2 regions of the Nitratireductor aquibiodomus genome follow, and region 1 is predicted to be linked to the other one. Evidence: riboswitches for the same ligand, from Rfam matches in the RefSeq annotation. Region 1 holds a riboswitch; the other holds the start of a gene.

The links. Region 1 has a riboswitch for S-adenosylmethionine ahead of metA (homoserine O-acetyltransferase MetA). Riboswitches for the same ligand answer to the same signal wherever they lie in the genome.
Region 2: it holds a riboswitch for S-adenosylmethionine, as region 1 does, so the genes downstream of both, BLW55_RS14445 (O-succinylhomoserine sulfhydrylase) here and metA (homoserine O-acetyltransferase MetA) in region 1, are expected to answer to the same signal.

Annotation. Positions count from the first base shown of each region.
Region 1 is NZ_FNSL01000001.1:1,829,700-1,837,561, reverse strand. It holds gene BLW55_RS08680 (NAD(P)H-dependent flavin oxidoreductase) at 1-914, shown strand, start outside; gene BLW55_RS08675 (DUF1330 domain-containing protein) at 997-1,323, shown strand; gene BLW55_RS08670 (omptin family outer membrane protease) at 1,354-2,319, opposite strand; gene metA (homoserine O-acetyltransferase MetA) at 2,564-3,484, opposite strand; SAM riboswitch at 3,538-3,615, opposite strand; gene hisC (histidinol-phosphate transaminase) at 3,734-4,834, shown strand; gene BLW55_RS08655 (prephenate/arogenate dehydrogenase family protein) at 4,838-5,773, shown strand; gene BLW55_RS08650 (DUF2125 domain-containing protein) at 5,777-6,772, opposite strand; gene BLW55_RS08645 (gamma-glutamylcyclotransferase) at 6,848-7,381, shown strand; gene BLW55_RS08640 (lysophospholipid acyltransferase family protein) at 7,400-7,862, opposite strand, start outside.
Region 2 is NZ_FNSL01000001.1:3,027,553-3,035,414, forward strand. It holds gene BLW55_RS14430 (Hsp33 family molecular chaperone) at 1-304, shown strand, start outside; gene apaG (Co2+/Mg2+ efflux protein ApaG) at 297-689, opposite strand; gene BLW55_RS14440 (CDP-alcohol phosphatidyltransferase family protein) at 881-1,486, shown strand; gene BLW55_RS14445 (O-succinylhomoserine sulfhydrylase) at 1,494-2,684, opposite strand; SAM riboswitch at 2,735-2,812, opposite strand; gene BLW55_RS14450 (2'-deoxycytidine 5'-triphosphate deaminase) at 2,896-3,987, shown strand; gene BLW55_RS14455 (ion transporter) at 3,997-4,794, opposite strand; gene BLW55_RS14460 (PhoX family protein) at 5,004-6,914, opposite strand; gene BLW55_RS14465 (TonB-dependent receptor domain-containing protein) at 7,108-7,862, opposite strand, start outside.

The DNA of each region.
Region 1 (7,862 bases):
AAATCCGCACGGAAATGGGCATTATACGTCAGCGCACCGACAGGCCGGTCAATCTGAATTTCTTCTGCCATGTGCCACCCACGCCCGATGCGGAGCGGGAAGCGGCGTGGCGTGAGCGCCTGCGGCCCTATTATTCCGAGTTTGGAATCGATCCGGATGCCGCACCTCCCGGGGCTGGGCGCAATCCTTTCAACGAAGAAAGCTGTGCCATCGTGGAAGAATTCCGACCGGAGGTGGTGAGCTTCCATTTTGGCCTGCCGGACGCTGCGCTGATGCAGCGCGTTCGTTCGACCGGCGCGAAGATCATTGCTTCCGCCACGACCGTCGCCGAGGCGCGCTTTCTTGAAGAGAATGGCTGCCACGCGATCATCGCCCAGGGGGCGGAAGCCGGCGGGCATCGAGGCGTATTTCTCGAACCGGACATCGCCACACAGCCCGGCACACTGGCGCTGGTGCCGCAGGTGGTTGATGCGGTCTCCGTGCCGGTCATTGCTGCGGGCGGAATCTCGGATGGCCGCGCGGTTGCCGCGTGTTTCATGCTTGGGGCATCCGCCGTTCAGGTCGGGACGGCCTATCTGCAATCGCCGGAAGCGCTCACCAGCCCCGGCCACCGCGATGCGCTTGCGCTTGCGCGCGATGACCGCACGGTTCTGACCAATGTCTTCACGGGCCGGCCTGCCCGCGGTCTCCTGAACCGCTTCGTCAGTGAGGTGGGTCCGGTGAGCGACAGGGCTCCAGCGTTTCCGCTGGCCACAGCGGCGGTGGGGCCACTGCGTGCCGCTGCCGAGAAGGCGGGGGTGAGCGATTTTTCGCCGCTCTGGGCGGGTCAGGCAGCACCGCTCGCCGTTCCGATGCCGGCGGGCGAACTGACCGCCAAACTGGCCCGTGATGCCGAAACGCTTCTTCGAGGATAGCGTTTACCTCAGGGGTAATTGGTTTCATTCGGAAGGCGCTGCAATATGCTCTCAAACAGTGTTTGAGAGAAGGACTTCGCACATGCCAGCCTACGCCATCGGTCATCTTCGCAATGTCGTCATGGGTCCGGCCATCGTCGAATATCTGGAGCGTATCGATGAAACGCTCGAGCCGTTCGGCGGGCATTTCATTATCCACGGTGCGCTGCCGGACGTGAAGGAAGGAAACTGGGAGGGCGACCTGATCGTGATCGCCTTTCCAGATCGCGGGAAGGCCGATGCCTGGTATGCCTCGCCGGCTTATCAGGCCATCAAGACCCTGCGCAGCGACAACTCGGACGGCCAGATCCTGTTGATCGACGGTGTCGACGCCGACCATAGAGCAAGCGATATTCTGTCTGCAGCATGAGGGCGGCGAAGCTTGTCTTACCCGAACACCTCAGAACTTCATCTTGAAGCCACCGGAGATTGTGACGGCGCGGAACTCGAGACCGCCACCATCCTGAAATGCCCCAACCGGCGCGCCGGAAGCGATTTCGGAAATCCGCACATCGCCGATTTTATGGAAATGTTGCTCGAAATTTCCGGCGACAAACAGATTGGCGTTTTTGGTGAGGTTATATTCTACCCGCCCGGAAAGAGAAACGAACGGCAGGGTGCCAAAATCACCGTTGAAACGCACGTCACGCGACCAGTGGTGGTCTTCATCCTCGACTTTGAAGTTGAGGCCCCCGCGCGCCTGGAGGGAGAAGGTCCAGCCTTTGTGCCTTGCGGTGGCTTCTGCCCCCAGGAAGACGCCCGGAAATTTCTGCTGATAGGAGATGCCACGCTCACTGTCGCGGAAGTTTCCTATATCGTCACGGAAGCCATTTTCGCTATAGACAAATGAACCGCCGAAAGTAGTCCATTTGACGTCTGTATATTTGAAACCACCATGCAGATTGAGGGTCAGCGAATCCCTGATCTCAAAATCACGCCCGAGTGCGATATCGCCGGTGAAATAATGGTTTAGCTCCGTATCGGGGTGAATCGAGCGATCGCTCCAGTCGTTGAAGGCATAGCTGGGCGATGCATCGAGCCAGTCATAGTCCTCCATTCGGCTTTTCCCGGATATGCCCACTGTCGCGCTTGCCGCCAGCGTCCACGGGCCGGCAAAACGCGCATGCAAACTCCCAGTCAGAACGGGCGCCTCGCTCTCCCAGAAAAGCGCGCTGACGCGATTTCCAGCAGAGTCGTACACGATCTCTTCAGCCCGGAGAAATGTGTAGCCCACGCCTCCGATGAAGGTGGCTTCACGGTCGCGCGATGCCAACTCTAACCTGTTTGGGACCGAGAGGTCGGCTGCAGGCGCCAACGTCGGCAGAACTGAAAACAAAAATATCGCTGAAATGAAAGACTTGCGCATCGTTTGGAATCCACTGTCAAAATTAAGAGTCGCTAAAAAAATGTAAATAAAGGCACTTCAATATATTTTTTAATGTAATTTTGTTTTATGAAATAATAAGTTGTATTATGAGCCGTATCTCCTTTCTCCCCGAAATCGTTTTGGGGCATTTGCCAATCAGCTTGGCTGAAGGCGAGATCGCGCGGAGGCTAGAGTACCCGCATTTGTGCGGACGTCAGGTGATTCCACCTGACTGCAAAATGCCCTAGCGCCGGCCGATCTCTTCCAGGTCATAGGGCGTGGACTGGTACACCTGGTTGATCCAGTTGCCGAAGAGCAGATGCGCATGGGAACGCCAGCGGTTGAGAGGCGGGCGGCTGGGATCGTTGTCCGGGTAGTAGCCATGCGGTATGGCAACCTCGGTCCCCGTTGCAACATCGCGGTCATACTCCTCCTTGAGCGAGGTGGAATCGTATTCGATGTGGTTGAACATGTAGAGCCGGTTGCCTGTCTCTTCCGTCAGGAGGCAGGGGCCGGTTACGTCCGATTCCATGAGCACCTGGAGGCCTTTGTCGGCGGGAATGTCGGCAGAGCGGACCTCGGTCCAGCGCGAGACGGGGATGGCGAAATCGTCCGAGAAGCCGGCGAGGAAGGGAGAGGCGGGCGCATTGTTGCGGTGCCTGAAGACGCCAAAAGCCTTCTTCTCGAGCGTGTATTTGGGAACGCGGTGGAAATGCCAGGCAGCCGCCATGGCACCCCAGCAGATATAAAAGGATGAGTGGACGTTGGTCAGCGTCCAGTCCAGAATCTGCTCCAGTTCCTTCCAGTAGGTGACTTCCTCGAACGGGAGAAGCTCAATCGGCGCACCGGTGATGATGAAGCCGTCGAACTTGCGGTCACGCACTTCCTCCCAGGTCTGGTAGAAGGATATAAGGTGTTCTTCCGGCGTGTTCTTGGCACGGTGGTTGCCGATGCGCACGAGGGTCAGTTCCACCTGAAGGGGCGAAGCGCCGATCAGCCGGGCAAACTGGGTTTCGGTGCGGATTTTGTTGGGCATGAGGTTGAGGAGCCCGATCTGTAGCGGGCGGACGTCCTGCCGCAGCGCTGTCTGCTCGTCCATCACGGACACACCTTCACGCACGAGAACATCGCGGGCGGGAAGCTGGTCGGGGATCTTGATCGGCATTGTTTTGCTCCAACAAAAAAGACCGGTGGCGAAATCGCGACCGGTCTCAGCAAATTCTGCTTCGCTCGGCCTTTTAGCGAATTGTTTTACGTGGCTGCAAGCCGACCGGCCAAATCACCACGAGTGAAGGTCTTTATTTAGGATGGTGTTTTCTTTGCGTCAATCGCTGTCATGGGCTAAAGCAACGGACGGATTTTCTCCGCAGGGTCGAGGATCCGACTAACCGTTTCCCAAAAACAGGACCATTCAATGAGCACGTCCGTCCGTCCCGAACCGAAGCCCGGTGTCATGGATATCGCCGCCTATGTGCCCGGCCGCGAGAGCGCGCCATGTGCGACGAAGGTGTGGAAGCTCTCCTCGAACGAATCTCCGCTCGGGCCCTCGCCCGCGGCGGTCGAGGCGATTTCCAAAGCGATGGGGCATCTGGAGCTTTATCCGGACGGATCGGCAACCAAACTGCGCAATGCCATTGCGGAGACGCATGGGCTGAACCCGGCCAATATTCTTTGCTCCAACGGGTCCGATGAGCTTCTTGGCCTGCTCGCGCAGACCTATATCAAGCCCGGCGACGAGGCGATTTTCACCGAGCACGGGTTTCTTGTCTACCGCATCCAGACGCTGGCGGCCGGTGGCACGCCGGTGGTGGTGAAGGAAGACAAGGAGCGCGCGGATGTCGACGCAATCCTTGCGGCGGTGACGGAAAAAACGCGCATCGTGTTCCTTGCTAACCCGAACAACCCGACTGGCACTTACATTCCGGTGGACGAAGTGCGCCGCCTGCAGGCAGGCCTGCCGAAGACGGCGCTTCTGGTGCTGGATGCTGCCTACGCCGAATATGTGCGCCGCAACGATTACGAATCCGGCATCGAACTCGTCTCTTCGAGCGAAAACGTCGTGATGACGCGGACCTTCTCCAAAATCCACGGCATGGCGGCGCTGCGCATCGGCTGGATGTACGCACCGGCGCATGTGGTGGATGCGGTGAACCGCGTGCGCGGTCCCTTCAATGTCAATGCGCTGGCCATCGAGGCGGGTGCGGCGGCGATCCGCGACAAGGCGCATGTGGAACGGGCCGTTGCGTACAACGAGACCTGGAGTGCCTGGTTGGTCGAGGAGCTTGGCAAGCTCGGCCTGAGGGTCACGCCCAGCGTTGGCAATTTCCTGCTGATCCATTTTCCCGAGAATGGCGGCAAGTCGGCAGCGGATGCGGACGCCTTCCTTGGGACGCGCGGTTATGTGCTGCGCCGGGTTGTGCCCTATGGCTTCCCCAACGCGCTGCGTCTGACTGTCGGCCCCGAAGAGGCCAATCGCGGCGTCGTTGCCGCGCTCAAGGAATTCATGGAAAGCTGAGTTGTGCCTGAACCACTTTTTGACAAGGTCGCGCTGGTCGGCATCGGCCTGATCGGTTCGTCGCTTGCGCGGGCCGTCAGGCATGGCGGTCTTGCGACCATCATTGCCATTTCAAGTCGCAGTGAGAAGACGCTGGCCAGAGCCCGCGAACTTGGGCTGGGCGATGTCTATGAGCAGGATGCGGCCGAAGCTGTGCGGGACGCCGATCTGGTTATCGTCTCGGTTCCCGTCGGAGCCTCGGGCGCGGTCGCAAAGGCCATCGCTGCAGGGTTGAAACCTGGGGCGATTGTCACGGATGTCGGCTCGACCAAGGCGTCTGTGATTGCGCAGATGCAGCCGCATCTGCCTGACAGCGTGCATTTCATCCCGGGTCACCCGATCGCGGGTACCGAAGATTCCGGTCCGGATGCCGGTTTTGCGGATCTGTTCGAGGGGCGCTGGTGCATTCTCACGCCGCTGCCGGATACGGATGTGGACGCGCTGGCACGTCTGTCAGCCTTCTGGGAAGGCTGTGGCGCGATGGTGGACCGGATGGATCCTGAACATCATGACATGGTGCTGGCCATCGTTTCGCATCTGCCGCATATAATCGCCTACAACATCGTGGGCACGGCGGACGATTTGGAGGCGGTCACGAAGTCGGAAGTCATCAAATACTCGGCCTCCGGTTTCCGCGATTTCACACGTCTGGCAGCCTCCGACCCGACAATGTGGCGCGATGTGTGCCTGCACAACAGCGATGCGATCCTGGAGATGCTGGCCCGCTTTTCCGAAGACCTCTCCGCTCTCCAGCGTGCAATCCGGTGGGGCGACGGAGAGAAACTCTTCGAAATGTTCACCCGGACACGGGCGATCCGGCGGTCCATCATCGAGGCAGGTCAGGATATCGACGTGCCGGACTTTGGCCGACACGCGCTGGCGCACCCCGAAAAGCCGTAAGCCTCATCTTACGGGCGGAATGCTCCCGAGTGGCAGGAAGCCGACGAAGACGCGACCCTGGCGGATGTTCACCGCCAATCTCGGTGCCGCACCGAGATTGGCGAGCCCGGCCGTGATTCCGGCGATCTCATCGCGCTTGTCAGGCACGATCTGGCCAACAAGCTGCGCGATTCTCTGAGGCTCGTTGACCGTCACGCGTAGCTCGGCATCGATCAGGCCGTTTTCGGCTATCCTGATCGGCCCCTTGACGGTGAGGCCCGCATTTCCGCCTGCGATCTTAAGGTTAAGGTTTTCAATGGTGCCCGAACGGCCGCGCAGTTCCGGCACGCTTGTGCTGGCCAGTGCCACACCATCATCCAGAGTGACGAGCAATTCACCGTCGATGGCCGGTATCGCGGTGCCGTTTGTGAGCCCCGGATCGATGGTCAGGGCCTGCGCAATCAGGGCGAGGTCCAGATCAGTCCCGTTTTGACGCGTGTGGGCCTGAATGTTGCCAGCGCGGGCTATTGGCTGACGGTTGTCATCATCAAGCGTCAGAACAACGTTCTTTGCTTCACTGGATAGACGCTCCGGCAGGCTGGCCGTGAGGCGTGCGCTGATGCGCATGTTCTCCCAGTCGGCTTCAATGGCGGGAAGATAGGGCGTTGCGATGCGGGCAGGCGCGTCCAGCTCGCCCACCGTGCGCATTGGCTGATAGACCTGTGCGGCGGAACGGAACGCGCCGGCGCTTACGGACATGCCGTTTTCGGCATCCTCATAAAAGACGCTGCGGCAGAACAGACCTATGCGGAAAGGATAGCCGCGGGCTGTCGGCTCCTCGCAATTGGCGCGCTGGTGGCCGGCGTTCAGGTCCTCGATCGCAGTGATCGTGCGCTGTTCCAGCGTGTCGGCGGCATAGAACCATGCGCCCGTATAGGCAAGGATCACCAAAACGATGAAAAGCGCGAAGAGAAAGAATCGGCGGCTGAAACTGCGTTTGGCGCGTTTTCTTGACGGCATGAGGTCCTCCGGTTAACCCGTTCGCCTCCAGTGATGGCGAGACGGCAACACCCTTTCAAGCATTGGGCAGGCGATATGGACGATTTTTGGGTCTTTGGCTATGGATCGCTGATGTGGCGGCCGGGTTTTGCGCATGTGGAGACCCGCAAAGCCAGACTATATGGCTATCGCCGCGCTCTGTGCATCCACTCGCATGTGCACCGTGGGACGCCGGATCGACCGGGTCTGGTGCTGGGGCTTGACCGGGGCGGGTCGTGCCTTGGCCTCGCTTTCCGTGTGCCGGGCGAGCTTGAAATGGAAGTGGTCGACTATCTGCGCGAACGGGAACTTGTCACGAATGTCTATCTGGAGCGCCGCGTCGGAATCCGTCTGGTAGACGGTGCTTCCGTAACGGCGCTGACCTATGTGGTCGACCGCAGTCACGGCCAGTATGCGGGCAGCCTCGATGTCGATCATGCCGCGCGGCAGGTCAGCGCATCGGTCGGGCAATCGGGCCCGAATGTGGACTATGTGCGCAACACCGTGGAACACCTGAAAGCACTCGGCATCCGCGACCACTGGCTGGAAGCCGTGGCTGCGCGCATTGGCCAGACGGACAATGCCCTCTAAGTGACCCGGGTTTCTGCCTTAGCCTTGCAGGACGCCCAGTTCTCGCAGGCGCCTGCGGGCGGTATCGGGAAGGGGCGGCGGGTTGGATGAGGTTGCGGCTTCCACCAGCATCTCGTCGCAGGCTGCCTCGGTTTCGCTGACCAGTCGCTTCTGAAATTCTTCGCGGGAGAGGCCCGGTTCGATGGGCGGCAGGAAGCGGGCGCGAATGATGCCTGGATGACGCAGGAACTTGCGCCGGGGCCAGAAGAGCCCTGCGGCGTGTGCAACCGGAACCACCGGAACGCCCAGCTGGGCATAGAGTTCGACGATGCCATATTTGTAGGCCGGCTCGGCGCCCGGCGGCCGGCGCGTGCCTTCCGGATAGATGATGAGCTGCCGGTTGCTCTTCATCAGTTCATGCGCCGATTTCACGGCCTGTTTCAGCGCTTTGGTGCGGCTGCCACGGTCGATCGGAATCATACGCATCTTGGCCACATACCAG
Region 2 (7,862 bases), 1.2 Mb from region 1:
TCCAGAAGACGACGCCTGGCAGGAAGCGCGTATGCTGCTCGCCACCGCGGAGATGACCGAGCTGGTTGACCCCACGGTCGGCGCCGAGCGCCTGCTTTACCGTCTCTTTCATGAGCATGGCGTGCGCGTTTATGAGGGATCGGACGTGCGCGACGACTGTTCGTGCTCGCGCGACAAGATCAGGTCCGTTCTGGACGGGTTCACGCCGGAAGAGGTGGCCGACAGCATCGAGGATGGCGTCATTCGCGTCACCTGCGAATTCTGTTCGACCGAATACGTGTTCGATCCCGGCGATTTCAGTTGATCCGCGTGGCGGCACCCGGCAGATCGAGCGAGAATGCCGGGATGTCCACGTCAAAAAACGCACCGCGCGGCCCGCGCATCGTATAGCGCCCGACCATGATGCCCGAGGGGGCGGTTAGCGGGCAGCCGGATGTGTAGGTGTAACTGTCGCCCGGCTGCAGCACCGGCTGTTCTCCCACGACACCCTCTCCGCGCACTTCCTGCACCCGTCCCGTTTCGTCGGTGATATGCCAGTAGCGCGCGACGAGCTGCACGGTCTCGGGCGAATGGTTCGTGATCGTGATCCGGTAGGCCCAGACGAAATGCCCGTTTTCGGGGTCCGACTGCGCGGACAGGTAGCTGGGTTCGGCGCTCACTTCGATCGACTGGGTAACGGCTCTGTACATGGTTCAAACTCGCCTTGCGCGCACTCAACGCAGGAAGGATGGGCCCTTCCCGTGAAAGATCAAGAGCATAGCAGAGATGAGATGGCGGTTCATGTATGAGGTTCAATGATCTCCCATGACACCATTGTGAGCGGCATGAGAGGTCGAATGGCGATAAGCATGGGGCATTGAGGACAACGTGCTGGTGAAACATGCTTGACGGTTGGGCACACCGAAAGATCGATCCCGGATTATCGGCCATGGCCGCGCAGCTTGCGGCAGCGGGGGTCCGCGCCAACGCTGTCACCTATGCGGGGCTTGTCCTGGGGTTTGCCGCCGCTGCCGCCATTGCATTTCAGGCTTACTGGGCCGGGTTCGCCCTCATCCTGGCCAGCCGCTTATGCGATGGGCTGGACGGAGCCATCGCCCGAATTCACGGCAAGACCGATTTCGGGGGGTATCTCGATATCGTTCTGGATTTCGCCTTTTACGGTGCCGTGCCGCTCGGCTTCATCATTGCCGATCCCGGCGCCAACGCAATCGCCGGCGCGGTCCTGTTGCTGGCGTTCTACGTGAACGGGGCAAGCTTCCTCGCCTATGCGATCATGGCGGAAAAGCACAGGCTCAAGAGCGATGCGCGCGGTGAGAAATCGCTGTTTTTCACCACCGGGCTGGCCGAAGCGAGCGAGACACTGGCCGTATTCGTGGCCATGTGTCTCTTACCGTCATGGTTCCCGGTTCTTGCCTACGGGTTTGCCGTACTGACCGCCTACACCACCGTGTCACGCATTGTTCTGGCGGGCAGACGATTCGGCTGAACCCGCTTCAGATCACGTCCAGCGCCCGTTCTATGTCGGCAAGAAGATCGTCGCCGTCCTCGAGACCCAACGAAAGGCGCAGCGTGCCGTCGCCGATGCCCAGTTCGGCGCGCGCCTCGTCAGACAGGTTCTTGTGCGTCGTCGTGGCAGGATGGGTAATCAGGCTCTTGGCGTCACCCAGATTGTTTGAAATCTGGAAGATTTTCAAAGCATTCTCAAAAGCGAACGCGCCTTTCTTGCCACCCTTCAGTTCAGCGCAGATCAGGGTCGAACCGCCCTTCATCTGCCGGGCGATGATATCTGCCTGGGGGTGATCCTCGCGTCCCGGGTAGATGACGCGGGCGACTTTGGGGTGGTCGGCGAGCAGATCGGCGATACGGCCGGCGCTCTCGGTCTGCTGGCGCACGCGCAGCGGCAGCGTTTCCAGCCCCTTGAGCAGAGTCCACGCATTGAAGGGCGAGAGGCTTGGCCCCGTATGGCGGAAAAAGTCCTGCAGTTGCTCGTCGATCCACTCCCTGTCCGAAAGGACGACACCGCCCAGACATCGGCCCTGACCGTCAATGTGCTTGGTCGCGGAATAGACGACCACATGCGCGCCGAGCTCAAGCGGTTTTTGCAGAAGGGGGGTGGCGAAGACGTTGTCGACCACGAGACGCCCGCCAACTTCGTTGGCAAGGGCCGCTACGCCGGCGATGTCGGCCACTTCCAGAGTCGGGTTGGTGGGGCTTTCAAGGAAGAAGAGCTTCGTGTTCGGCCGCACGGCGGCCTTCCAGTTTTCAAGCTTCGCGCCGTCGACAAGCGTTGTCTCGATCCCGTAGCGGGGCATCAGCGTTTCAACCACCCAGCGGCACGATCCGAAAAGCGCGCGGCCCGCCACCACATGATCGCCCGCCCTGAGCGAGCAAAGCAGCGCGGCGGTGACAGCGGCCATTCCGGAAGACATGGCGCGCGCCTCTTCGGCGCCCTCCAGCGCGCACATGCGGCGCTCGAACATGTCGACGGTCGGATTGGCATAGCGGGAATAGACGAAGCCCGGTTCTTCGCCCTTGAAGCGGGCTTCCGCCGCTTCCGCACTGTCATAGACAAAACCCTGCGTCAGATAGATCGCTTCGGAGGTTTCGCCAAAATGCGAGCGGGTGACCCCGCCATGAACAAGCGCCGTCTGTGCTTTCCAGTCGTTCTCGGAATTCTCTGTCATCGCTTCTACACCCAACAAAAAAACCGGCCGCGAAAAGCCGCATGCCGGTCCGGTGATCGAGCGCGGCCTTTTAGCGACTTCTTTAACGTGGCTGCAAGCCGACCGGCCAAATCACCACGGGATAAAGGTCCATTAGACCTTCAGGCGCCTTGCGTCAACGACAAGCGGCGCTAAACCTCGTTCAATCAAACCCTGTGCAAGGAGAGGGGCGTTGGCAAAAGCGGGAATTCTGCCGGACAAGGACATTGCGGCACTGTTCGACAATGGGGCGCTCGCCTCGGCCCACCCGCTGGATGGCGACCAGATTCAGCCGGCCAGTCTCGATCTGAGGCTTGGCACCATTGCCTATCGCGTGCGCGCCAGCTTCCTGCCGGGGCCGAACCACCGCGTTTCCGAAAAGCTCGAGAGACTCAAGCTGCACGAAATCCAGCTCGGCGAGGGCGCCGTGCTGGAGACCGGGTGCGTTTACATCGTGCCGCTGCTGGAAGGGCTCGATCTGCCAGATGGCATCTCCGCCTCTGCCAACCCCAAGAGTTCGACCGGCCGGCTCGATATCTTTACCCGCGTGATGACCGACCACGGGCAGGAGTTCGACAAGATCCCAGCCGGCTATTCCGGTCCGCTCTACATGGAGGTGAGCCCGCGCACCTTCCCGATCGTCGTGCGCACCGGATCACGCCTTTCGCAGATAAGGTTCCGCACCGGCAAGGCGCTGCTCGATGAAAGCGCGCTGGCGGACCTGCATGCGCGCGAGACGCTTGTCGCTTCGGACGACCCCAACATCACCGGCGGCGGTATCGCGCTTTCGGTCGATCTGAGCGGCGGCGAAAACGGGTTGATCGGGTATCGCGCAAAACATCACACGGCGCTCATCGACGTGGACCAGCGCGATCAGCACGATATCGCGGACTTCTGGGAGCCGCTGACCGGCGACGGTGCGGGCGGTCTGATCCTCGATCCTGACGAGTTCTATATTCTCGTGTCGCAGGAAGCGGTGCATGTGCCGCCGCACCACGCTGCCGAGATGACGCCATTCGATCCGCTGGTGGGCGAGTTCCGCGTGCACTATGCGGGCTTTTTCGATCCCGGCTTCGGGCATTCGTCCGCTGGCGGAACCGGCAGCCGTGCGGTTCTGGAAGTGCGCAGCCACGAGGTTCCGTTCATTCTCGAACACGGCCAGATCGTCGGCCGTCTCGTCTACGAGCGGATGCTCTCACGCCCCCGTGCGCTCTACGGCGCGGACCTGAAGTCCAACTATCAGGGCCAGTCGCTGAAGCTCTCCAAGCACTTTCGCATGCGCTGACCGCAGGGGTCAGCGCTTTTCGCGCGCCTTCTCGACAGTCAGTGCCTGCACCTCTTTGCGCAGGGCGCGGATTTCATTGAGGATGATTTCCTGCTCGGCCTGCAGGGCCGTGCGTTCTGCCGAAGCCTCTTCATCATGCTCCGCCTGCATGGCCGAGACGATAATACCGATGAACAGGTTGAGCACCGTGAAAGTGGTCGAGACAATGAAGGGGATGAAGAACATCCAGGCGAGGGGATAGACCTCCATCACCGGACGGACAATGCCCATCGACCAGCTCTCCAGGGTCATGATCTGGAACAGCGAGTAGGCGGAGAGGCCAATCGTGCCGAACCAGTCCGGAAAAGAAGCGCCGAACAGTTTGGTGGCCATGACGGCGAACACGTAATAGACGAGACCCAGAAGCAGCATGATGGAGCCCATGCCCGGCAGGGCCGCAATGAGGCCTCCGACCACCCGGCGCAGTGACGGCACCATGCTGACCAGTCGCAGAACGCGCAGGATGCGCAGGGCCCGCAGCACCGAGAGCCCAGCCGTTGCGGGCACGAGGGCAATGCCCACCACCACGAGATCGAAAACGCGCCAGGGATCGCGGAAGAAGTTCTGCCGATAAACCGCCAAACGGGCCAGAAGCTCGGCGACGAACACGCCAAGAATTGCCTGATCCAGCGTCTGGAGCAGTGGGCCGAAAGCGATCATGGCCCGCTCGGAGGTCTCGAGACCGAGCGTAACCGCATTGACGATAATGAGAACGGTAATGACCGCTTCGAAGCGGCGGGATTCGATCAGGCTCTTGAGCGATTGCACGTTTGGCAGTCCGATTGGTGATTTGTAGAATTGAGCGGCAAACAGGTGGGATGGAAATGGGGCGACGTCAAGCCGTCCATAACAGTCTGGCCACAAGCGTATGCTTCATGCGTGCAGACATGCAAACGCACCACGCTTTGTCACGTCAAAAAAAGAGGCAGGGAGCAGTGCTCCCTGCCTCGTTCATCATTCATTTGTGTTGGCGGTTCTCAGCCGATGGCTTCACCATCTTCGCGCCAGACGGAGATCACCGCCGAGCGGGGCTTTCCGTTGCCGTCCGGCCAGTTGCCGCCCGGATGCTGGATGCCGACGAACGCGACCTTCCTGTCCGCCGACCAGGTCAGGCCGGTCACTTCGGCGCCGTTCGGTGCAGTGAGGAAGCGGGCGATTTCGCCGGTCTCGGGATTGCCCACCAGCATCTGGTTGTTGCCCTGCCCCTCGAACTCGCCTTCATTGCTGTCGTCGCCATCGGTCTGGATCCACAGCATACCGTCGGAAGAGAAAGCCATGCCGTCGGGCGAGTTGAACATATTGCCTTCGTTCACATTGTCCGACCCGGCATAGACATTGTTGTACGCCTTCGGATTGCCGGCCATGACGTAAAGGTCCCAGGTGAACGTGTCGGCGCCATGGTCCTCGCCTTCCGGCCGCCAGCGAACGATCTGGCCGAAATTGTTGGTCTCGCGCGGGTTGGGGCCCCCGACGGGCTGTTCATCGCCACCGGCATTGGCCTTGACGCCGCGGTTCTTGTTGTTGGTCAGGGCGCAATAGGCCTCGACCCGCAGGGGGTTGGCGGCCACCCATTCCGGACGGTCCATTGTGGTCGCGCCGACTTTCGATCCTGCCATGCGTGAGAAGACGAGGATTTCCTCGATCGGCATGCCGGTGGTCTCCGGCGTCAGGGCCAGCCATTCGCCGGTCATGTCGTCATTGAACCTGGCAGCATAGAGCGTGCCGTCCGAAAGCAGCCCATCCGTAGGCTGGCCTTCGGCCCAGGTGCCATTGGATACGTAACGATAGATGAACTCGCCGCGCTCATCGTCGCCCATATAGACCACGACGCGCCCGTCGGCAGCCTGCACCATCTCGGCGTTTTCGTGCTTGAAACGCCCGAGCGCGGTGTGCTTGACGGGTGTCGATTCCGGATCAAGCGGGTTGATCTCCGTCACCCAGCCGTGACGGTTCGGCTCGTTGGGTTCCCTGGACAGGTCGAAACGCTCGTCGAACTTCTCATAGGCGTAGCGGCCTTCGCCGCCGATGCCGTAGCGCACTTCGCCTTCCGTGGCTTCGTGATCGGGAACCTGGCCTTCCGTGGTTTCACGTCTGGCGGTCGTGCCGAAATAGCCGTTGAAGTTCTCCTCACAGGTCAGATAGGTGCCCCAGAGCGTCTTGCCGGAGCCGCAATTGTTCATGGTGCCTTTAGGTGCGAGGCCTTCCGGATCGGCGTTGGTCTTGACCAGATCGGAGCCCGCGGCAGGGCCGTCCATGGTCATCGGCGTCTCATGCGTGATACGGCGGTTATAGGGGCTGTCGAGCACCACGGCATAGCCATCGCCGCTGTCGGCGATTTCCAGCACCGTCACGCCCTGCATGTTCTTGAGCAGTTTCACCTCGTCGGCATTGCGGGGCATGCCTTCTGCTTCTGCCGGCAGGTTGATCTTCGGGTTCACATATTCGGAATTGATGGCAAGGATCGTCCTGTCGCCGTCGACAAAGGTCTCCATGCCGTCCGTGTTCTCACCGAACACCCTGTCCGACATTTCGACCGGCACGCCCGTTTCGGGTGAGTAGGCGCCTTCCGCATCCTTGAAGAGCGGGTCGCCCCAGCGCACCAGTGGCTTCCAGCCATAACCCGCAGGGACGTGAATTTCATGGTCGGTGGCAATCCCGATTGGCTCGAAATTGAACGTCGCGCCCTGCGCCTTTGCAGACGACGTGGAAGAAAGAACGCCCGTTCCCATAACGGCTGCAGCAGAGCCGAAGGCCAGCACACCGCCCAGGAACCCGCGACGCGAAATGGCGCGCTCCACAACGGCGTCAAAGGCGTTGTTGTCAGGGCGCGGGTCGCGCATTTCGTCGAATTCGTCCCACGACAGGCGAACGATATCCTGCTTGTTCATGACGGCAGTCCTCTGGCTGTTTGGCTGGATCGAGCCGCCTGTGGCGGCATCTGCCGGTAGTCGTAGCGAATGCTTGCGACAGGATTGTTACATCACTGTGTCCAGACGGCGAGACTGACGTTAAATTGAAAAGGCCGACCGTGGCGTACGGTCGGCCTTTCAGATGATCGTCGCATTACCGGTTTCGGAGAGACTAGAACTTCACCGCGGTGTGGAAGGTGAAGGTGCGGCCTGGCGCGTAAACTGGATCAATGCCACCGCGGTTCGAGCTTGCGGCAAAGCCGGTGCGCTCAAAGTAGGTTTCATCGAACAGGTTCTCGACGCCGACGCGGATGGTCATGTTTTCATAGGACGGAGGTGTCCACTCGGCATATGTGTTGACCACCGTGTAGGCTGGCTGGTCGTAAAAACCTTCTGTCGTGGCATACGCATCGGAAATCTTGCCCGCCCACGCCAGCGATGCGCCGAGCTTCAGATTGTAGTCGGGGATTTCATGATCGATGTAGAGCGTGGCCATGTCGCCAATCGGCATGAACGTTCCGCTGTTGGGCAGTGCCGACACACCGCCCACTGTCACCTTGGCCTTGGTGAACGTGGCACCGATCTTCGTATTCTCCCAACGGTAACCCGCATTCAGCGTCACACCGCGTGAGCGGGCCTCGTCTGGAGAATTGTGCAGCGTGCTGCCCGTTCCCCATTCATAAACGGGAAGGCCGTCAATGCGCGTATCGAAGAAGGTCACGCCGGCGTTCCAGTTCTCGCCGCCGAAATTCGCACCCACTTTCAGGTTCTGCGCCGTGCCGGCGCTGAAACCGGGGTCCGTGGTGAAACTGTCGTCTCGGGCATGCACATAGCCATAGTCGCCGATCACATAGCCAAGCCAGGTGCGCGAGGCGCCTGCAAACACCTCGAAATGATCGTTGAACTTATAGGAGACCGTTGCGTTCA